Regions from separate parts of the Raskinella chloraquaticus genome, predicted to be linked through region 1. Evidence: predicted binding sites of a transcription regulator. Region 1 holds the regulator's gene; the other holds the start of a gene.
What was found. The regulator LexA, encoded in region 1, represses DNA repair genes until DNA is damaged. The targets are predictions, from matches to a motif close to TGTTCNNNNTGTGTTCNG.
Positions count from the first base shown of each region.

Region 1 (4,212 bases):
GGCCGTTCTGGCCGGTTTTGGCCCGCTGGCGCTGCGTCTGCCGTTGAAAAAGATCGCGGCGGTGGTGGCACTGGTGACGGCTGCGTTCTACGAAGTGGCGTCAGGGGCGGAAGTGGCGACGACCCGCTCTTTTATCATGATCTGCATCGTTTTCGCCGCAGTCCTGCTGGACCGGCCGGCGCTGACGATGCGCAATCTGGCTTTGGCCGCCTTGATACTGCTCGCCTATCACCCCTCATCCCTCGTTTCGCCGAGCTTCCAGATGTCGTTTGCAGCAACCGCGACGCTGATTGCTGTTTATGAGCACAAATTGCTGCCGCGCTTGGCGACGCGAGAGCAGTCCCGCGGCTTGCGCTTTGCCAGCCGCTTCGCCGAAGCGGTGCTGGCGACGGCCATCGTCAGTATTCTGGTTGAGATCGCCATGTTGCCGATCACCCTCCATCATTTCCATCGCATCGCCTGGTTTGGCGTCGTTGGCAATGTGCTGGCGATGCTGATCGTCGACATCTTCGTCATGCCGATGGCAGTGTTGACGCTCATCATGCTCAACATCGGCCCGGCGGGCTTTGCCATTGATGCGCTCGGGTTTGGCGTGGCGCGCATGCTTGATATCGCGCGTTTTGTCGCTGCCTTTCCCCACGCCACATCATTGCTTCCCGGCTTCAGCGTCGCGGCCATGCTCTGTGCGGTTTTCGGCACCATGTGGATGTGCTTCTGGAAGACCCGCATAGCCCTTTTCGGCATGGTTTTTTATCTGGCTGGCGTCGCTCTATGGCTCATCGAGCCACAACCTGATCTGTATGTGTCGGCCAGCGGTCGGCTTGTCGCGGTCCGCGATGGCGGATCTATCCTGCGGGCTGATGGGGTGCCGGCTGATCGATTTGCACTGTCGCGCTGGCTGGAAGCAGATGGCGATACGCGCCAGCCTGAGGCGGCGACACTGAGCGGCGGCAGGCGATGTGACGCGCTGGGTTGTACGCTGCCTCTCGGTCGTGATCATCTGGTGGCGATAGCCAAGACACCTGAGGCGGTGGAGGAGGATTGCCGCCGTGCCGATATCCTGATCATTCCCGATGGTGTGGCGCCATCGTCATGCGCCTTTCCACGCCTGATCCTCGACGGTCAGGTGATCCGCAAGGCTGCTGGAATGGTCATCTACTGGCGCAACGGTCAGCCGCGCATCGTATCAAATGCGCAGACTTGCGGTGAGCGAGCGTGGTGTCCGTCAAGCGATCTGCGCTCGCGTGACGTGTGGTGGCGGCGTCCCGGCAGCTAGGGCAGACTGCGTTCAAACAGCATCGCAATCTTCACTTATCTTATTGTTTTTACGTACTGCTACAGAAAACCGATTCCTTCATTTTTGCAGTATGCCCTCATGCGAGGCAAAGCGCGGCGCGCCGATCAATAGCGGCGCAGCAGGCCCACAAGCTTGCCCTGGATCTTCACGCGGTCGGGACCAAAAATACGGGTTTCGAAGGTCGGGTTTGCTGCTTCCAGGGCAATGGAGGCGCCACGCCGGCGTAACCGCTTCAAGGTTGCCTCCTCATCATCGACCAGCGCCACCACGATATCACCATTATCCGCGCCGTCCTGACGACGCAGCAGCACTGTATCTCCGTCGAAAATACCCGCCTCGATCATTGAATCGCCGCGTACCTCGAGCGCGAAATGATCACCGCTGGTCAGAAAATCAACCGGTACCGAGATCGTGTGCGAATGGGTTTCGATGGCGCTGATGGGCGTGCCAGCGGCAATCCGCCCCATGACCGGGATCGCTATCACGCTGTTGGCGAAGTCTTCCACCGGTTGCGCGGCGGCGCGTGGCGCTGGCACCCTGCCAAGACCGCCTTCAACAACCGAGGGCGAAAAGCCCCGCCCGCGCGGAGAGCCGAGGCCGGGCGCGACCGAATCCGGCAGTTTCAGAACTTCCAAAGCGCGGGCGCGATGCGGCAGGCGGCGGATAAAACCTCGCTCCTCAAGCGCTGTGATCAAGCGATGGATGCCCGATTTGGAGCGCAGATCAAGCGCTTCTTTCATTTCATCGAAAGAGGGGGGAACGCCCTGTTCCTTCAAGCGCTCGTGAATGAACATCAGCAGCTCAAATTGCTTGCGCGTCAGCATGTCTGGCGATTCCTCACAGCGAAACAAATCAGGAACTTTTTGTACCTGTTCTAGTTGTGTTCCGCAAGCGTAAAGAAAGAATTAAGATTGATCAAACGATCAAAAGCGCGCTCTCAGGTGGATAATGGCAGGACGGTACACATCTCTCCGGCCCGCGCAGCGGGCGCGTGGGGAGGGCGACGGATGAGGCCGTTGGCGCCTGCAAGAACAGATTGCAGCGAGGAATCCTGTCTGGAGAAGGCGGTGGCGGTGATGGTGCCGTGCGGATCGCTGACCAGGCGGGCGCGCAAGTAGTCTTCGCGCTCGTCATTGGCAGGCAGATCGGCGCTGAGGCGGGCCAGACACTGCTTTGGTTCAGATGCAAGCCCGAGGAGGGCGCGTATCAGTGGCAGAACGAAAAGCCAGCAGCATACAAACGACGACACCGGATTGCCGGGCAGTCCAAGAAGGCGGAGCGACCCGGCAGTGCCAAAGATCAGCGGCTTGCCGGGGCGCATGGAGATACGCCAGAAACCGAGTTCGCCACCAGCGCGCGCGAAGGTTTCCTGGACCAGATCATGATCGCCGACCGACGCGCCACCAAGCGTGATCATCACATCGGCTGGTATGGCGATTGCTGCCGCAAAACGCTGTGCCAGCAGCTCTCTCTCGTCGCGAGCGATACCAAGATTGATCACCTCGGCGCCGGCGGCAAGGCAGGCAGCGCGCACGGCATAGAGTGAGGAGGAATGGATCTGGCCGTCGGCCCGTATCGCTCCGGGCGGTACGATCTCGTCGCCGGTCGCAAGAATGGCGATGCGCGGGCGTCTGACGATGGCGAGCTGGCGATGATCGGCCGCCGCTGCCAGACCGATGGCGGCCGCATCCAGTTGATGGCCAGCCTCCAGGACCACATCACCGAGGCTGAAATCAAGTCCGAGCGCGCGGACAAAGGGAGAGGATGGCAGCGCAGGAAAACGGACGTCATCGCCCTCGCGGCTGGCGAACTCCTGCGGGATGACTTTGTCGGCACCGGCGGGGACGATCGCGCCGGTGAAAATGCGCACCGCCTGACGTTCGCCAAGACTGCCGGCGAAAGGGCTTCCGGCCGCCGATTGACCAATGACGCGAAACGAGGCGTCCTGAGCTGCATCCATCGCTCGTATCGCGTAACCATCCATCGCGGCAGCGACGAAGGGAGGTTGCGACAGCCGGGCCAGTAGAGGGTCGGCGAGAACGCGTCCCTGCGCGTCGTCGATTGACGTGATTTCGGCAGGCAGACGGTTGACGCCGGCCAGAATGCGGCGGCGCGCCTCCTCAACGCTCAGCACGCGGACTGATCCTGGGCGATGAAATGACCCGAGCGCCCGCCACTCTTTTCAACAAGATGAATGCCCTCGATCCGCATGCCGCGATCAACCGCCTTCACCATGTCGTAGATGGTGAGGCAGGCAAGCGAGACGGCGGTCAATGCCTCCATCTCGACACCGGTCTGGCCGGCGACTTTGACGCTCGCCGTGACGCTGATGCCGGGCAGATTCTCATCGATGGCCAGATCAACGGTGATGGCGTTCAGCAGCAAGGGGTGGCAGAGCGGGATCAGCTCATGGGTTTTCTTGGCGGCCATGATGGCGGCAATGCGCGCGGTACCCAGCACATCGCCTTTCTTGGCGTTGCCGGAGGCAATGATTGCCATGGTCGCGGCGGCCATCACCACATGGCCCCTGGCAATCGCCACACGCTCGCTGACGGGCTTGGCGCCGACATCGACCATGTGAGCTTCGCCGGCGGCGTTGAGATGTGAGAGGGCTGGGTTCGTCATGAGATCAACGCCGGATGAGAAATCGGTGTCAGCAGCGCCCGCGTTGCTGCGGCCACGTCGCTCTGGCGCATCAGGCTTTCGCCGACCAGAAAGGTCGAGACGCCGCAGGCTCGCATGCGGGCAATGTCAGCAGGGTTGAAAATACCGCTCTCGCTGACGATGAGCGCGTCCGGCGGCAGCAGCGGCACCAGCGTTTCCGTGGTTGCAAGCGAGATGTCAAACGTCCGCAGATTGCGATTATTGATGCCGATGAAGGTGGCGCCGAGATCAACCGCGCGGCGCGCTTCCTC
Region 1 is NZ_JAKFWN010000006.1:172,903-177,114, forward strand. Features, by position in the region: gene ACINK1_RS03665 (ComEC/Rec2 family competence protein) at 1-1,276, shown strand, start outside; gene lexA (transcriptional repressor LexA) at 1,402-2,121, opposite strand; gene glp (gephyrin-like molybdotransferase Glp) at 2,235-3,431, opposite strand; gene moaC (cyclic pyranopterin monophosphate synthase MoaC) at 3,425-3,922, opposite strand; gene trpC (indole-3-glycerol phosphate synthase TrpC) at 3,919-4,212, opposite strand, start outside.

Region 2 (4,212 bases), on a different contig from region 1:
ACGGGCCACACGGACCAACATCACCCATGCGCCAGAAATTATCATTGGTGGCGATACGGATGATACGGTCATCCCCCAGCCCGGCGATCCGGCGCCAGAAGCCCGCAGCCTCCTCGTCATCATGATAGACCGTCACATAGAGGCGCTCAGCCGCCAGCCCGAACTCGCGCGTGACCAGCCGCCACGCCATATCGATGGCACGTTCCTTGAAATAATCGCCGAAGGAAAAATTACCCAGCATCTCGAAAAAAGTGAGATGGCGAGCCGTGTAGCCCACATTGTCGAGATCATTATGCTTGCCGCCCGCCCGCACGCATTTTTGTGCCGTCGTCGCGCAGCGATAGGGCGCCACCTGCTGGCCGGTGAACAGATTCTTGAACTGAACCATGCCGGAATTGGCAAACATCAGCGTCGGATCGTTGCGCGGCACCAACGGGCTCGAGGCCACGATTTCATGGCCCTCACGCCGGAAGAAATCCAGAAATCCGCTACGAATATCGTTAACGCCGCTCATGCTGTGTCAAACCCCAAAGCCACTCAGCCGTTTTAGGCATCGGCCTCAGGCTTTGTCCAGCAGTGCGAGTGCGCCATAGCCGACAATAACCGGCGTGAGGCGACAAATCGCCCGAGCCAAGATAGGGCGCGCGAAGCGGCAAACGATGCGAGGCAACCAAGATCAGCCTCGCACCGCCGACACGCGCTATCCACAGATCACATGTCCGGCAGGCTTCAGCCGGACAATGCCGCCATTGCCCCAGCAGACGTCAGACCGGCTCCTCGCCATCGCTGTCAGCCTCCGGCGTTCCCTGCAGGATCTTGTCGGCGATCAACCCCGCATTCTGCCGGATCGCCGCCTCGATGCGCTCGGCCATCTCCGCATGTTGTTTAAGGAAATTCTTGGCATTCTCACGCCCCTGGCCAATGCGCTGGCTGTCAAAGGAAAACCAAGCCCCCGACTTGTCAACGACGCCGGCCTTGACGCCAAGGTCGATGAGTTCGCCCATCTTGGACACACCTTCTCCGTACATGATGTCGAATTCGACCTGCTTGAAGGGCGGCGCCAGCTTGTTCTTCACCACTTTGACGCGTGTCTGATTGCCAACCACCTCTTCGCGATCCTTGATCGCGCCGATGCGGCGGATATCGAGGCGGACGGACGCGTAGAATTTAAGGGCGTTGCCACCGGTAGTGGTTTCCGGCGAGCCATACATGACGCCGATCTTCATACGGATCTGATTGATGAAGATGACCATCGTCTTGGAGCGTGAGATCGAGGCGGTCAGCTTGCGCAGCGCCTGGCTCATCAGGCGCGCCTGCATGCCCGGCTGACTATCACCCATCTCGCCTTCAAGCTCGGCGCGCGGCGTCAGCGCCGCTACAGAATCGACCACCAGCACATCCACCGCGCCGGAGCGCACCAGCGTGTCGCAGATTTCGAGCGCCTGCTCGCCGGAATCCGGCTGCGAAATCAGCAGATCATCGAGGGTCACGCCCAGTTTGCGCGCATAAATGACATCCAGCGCATGCTCGGCATCGATAAAGGCGCACACCCCGCCCCGCTTCTGCGCTTCGGCAATCGTGTGCAGCGCCAGCGTCGTCTTGCCCGATGATTCAGGCCCGTAAATCTCGACCACGCGCCCGCGCGGCAGGCCGCCGATCCCCAGCGCGATATCGAGGCCGAGCGATCCTGTCGGCACTGACTCGATCTCGACCGCCTTGTGGTTGGCGCCGTAGCGCATGATCGAACCCTTGCCGAAGGCACGCTCAATCTGCGACAGCGCGGCGTCCAGCGCTTTGGTTTTGTCCATACCGTCCCCCTCGACAAGCCGAAGCGAATTTTGAGCCATAGCGAATCCTCCTGCAATCTAGCTGTTAAAAACCATCTGCGACACGTGTCCTCGTCAAACCTTGCCGTCACCTGCGACCGACTGCGGTCTGATCGCCTTCAAACGACAATGTACACATTTTGTTCTAGTTCGCAATTTGTTCTTTTTCGTTAATGCAGATTTTTGTCGAGCGACGTCCCGCTACTCCGGTTATGAGCGCGAACGGGCAGGACCACATGATGTGATCGACGAAAGATTGATACAATTAAATTATTGATATCATATATTTTTCTTTATTTTGTACCGCGTCCGCCCCGCTCCAGGCTCGCGATCAACGCCTGCGCCACATGTTCGGCCATGCAACGATATCCGGTATCGTTGAGATGCAAACCATCATCAGAAATCAGGATGTGCTTGCCCGATCGGGCGATAAACCGCATGGCGGCGTAGCGCCGCGAAATGGCAACATGGCGGGCTGCCGTCACCCGCTCGAGCGCCCTGGCGATAGCCAGGAAATGGCTCTGGTCGGCTGCCTGGGGAGCATATTGCGCCCCGACAACGATAACATCAACCTGACGACGCCTGAGCCAGCCGATGGTTGAGCTGAGCGTGCGCTCAAATTGCGCGACCGAGACCCGCGACAGCGCGTCATTCGTTCCCACCTGCCAGACGACGACGTCAGGGTTTTCATGCCGGATTTCCTCCCGCAAACGCGCTGCCGTGCTTGTCGCCAGTTCACCCGACAGGCCGCGATTAATGATTGCAACCTCAACCGGCTTGAGCTGTGCTGTGAGGATGGACTGCAATTGTGCGGGATAGGCATGCTCGGGCGACGAGGCGCCGACACCCGATGTCGATGACGAGCCAATAGCCAGAATCGTCACCTTTTCGCGCCGCTCGATACGCGCGCCAAGCGTCGGCAGGGGTGCTGCTGTCGCGATATCGCGCTGCGGAGCCACGCACGCACGGCTCAAGGCCGGCAACTCGGCTCGTGCCGGGGCAAGGCCCGCCATCAGCATCGCCACGCCAGCAAGGATCATCCATGTCTTCACAGCAACGTCCCACATCGTTCCATCAGCACCCTCGCGTGGAAGCGCGCGTTTCAGCCATCACGGGGCAGGCCGTCGGCGGCCATTCACGCCCGTTATCAAATAGCTGGCACCAATATGTCAGGCAAACACCAGGATAAAAATCCACTTTCTTTGTAATAAGTCTAAAAGATAGGCGTTGACCACCGCCTGCGTCTGGCGCGATGAAGGCTGCACGAACGCTGGTGTGCCAGCATCTGATAATGGGGCCTTGAACCCCATCGATTGGAGAAACGAATGACTCAATTTCGACGCGGTCTGCGCTCTGCCGGCTTGATGACAACTTATTCAGCCGTTCTGGCGGTTTCTCTATTGGTCCTTTCGCTCGTCAGCCAGCCTGCCCTGGCGCAGGAGACAGTGGAGATTTCCATCTCGAACCATCGCTTCCAGCCAGCGGAAGTCAAAGTCCCTGCCGGAAAGCCGCTGGTTTTGATCGTCAAGAACCTTGATGCGTCGGCCGAGGAATTCGAGAGCAAGGTTTTGAAGATCGAGAAAGTGATCGCGGGAAAGAGCGAAGCGCGTATCAATGTGCGACCGCTGACACCGGGCCGATACAAGTTCTACGGCGAGTTCCATGAGGCAACCGCTCAGGGCGTTCTGATCGTTGAATAGGGTGTGACATGCTGTCTTCTGCCATCATCGTCTTTCGTGAAGTCATCGAGGCCGGGATTATCATTGGCATTGTGCTGGCGGTAACACGCGGCGTCCACTGGCGCGTGCCCATGGTTCTGGCGGGGTTGGCAATCGGCGTGGCCGGCAGTCTGGTTGTGGCGACGTTCGCCGGCGGCATTTCTGCAGCCCTCGCCGGCGCCGGCCAGGAAATTTTCAATTCACTTCTGCTGGGAACAGCCGTCTGCATGCTCATCTGGCATAATGTGTGGATGGCATCGCATGGCCGCGAACTGGCTTGCGAGATGCGCCAGCTTGGCAGCGAGGTCGTCACCGGCAAACGCTCCTTGTGGGCGCTGGCGATTGTCATTGCCATTGCTGTCTTGCGTGAAGGCTCCGAGGTGGTGCTGTTCATGTACGGTATCGCCGTCTCTGAAACAGCATCAGCAGCCGAATTGCTGGCCGGTGGATTGACTGGTTTTGCGCTTGGCGCCAGCCTCAGCGCCCTCACCTATTGGGGGCTGGTCACCATTCCCGCCCGCTATCTCTTTTCGGTCACCGGATGGTTGATCACCTTTCTTGCAGCCGGCATGGCAGCTCAGGCGGTGACCTACCTGGCACAGGCGGGGATCGTGACAGCGCTCGGTGACATCGTGTGGGACACGTCAGCCATTCTGCCAGATTCCGTT
Region 2 is NZ_JAKFWN010000034.1:14,657-18,868, forward strand. Features, by position in the region: gene alaS (alanine--tRNA ligase) at 1-514, opposite strand, end outside; gene recA (recombinase RecA) at 765-1,847, opposite strand; gene ACINK1_RS11940 (SGNH/GDSL hydrolase family protein) at 2,120-2,893, opposite strand; gene ACINK1_RS11945 (cupredoxin domain-containing protein) at 3,152-3,526, shown strand; gene ACINK1_RS11950 (FTR1 family protein) at 3,535-4,212, shown strand, end outside.
Region 2: the regulator LexA is predicted to act here: its motif matches at 1,974-1,991, upstream of recA (recombinase RecA).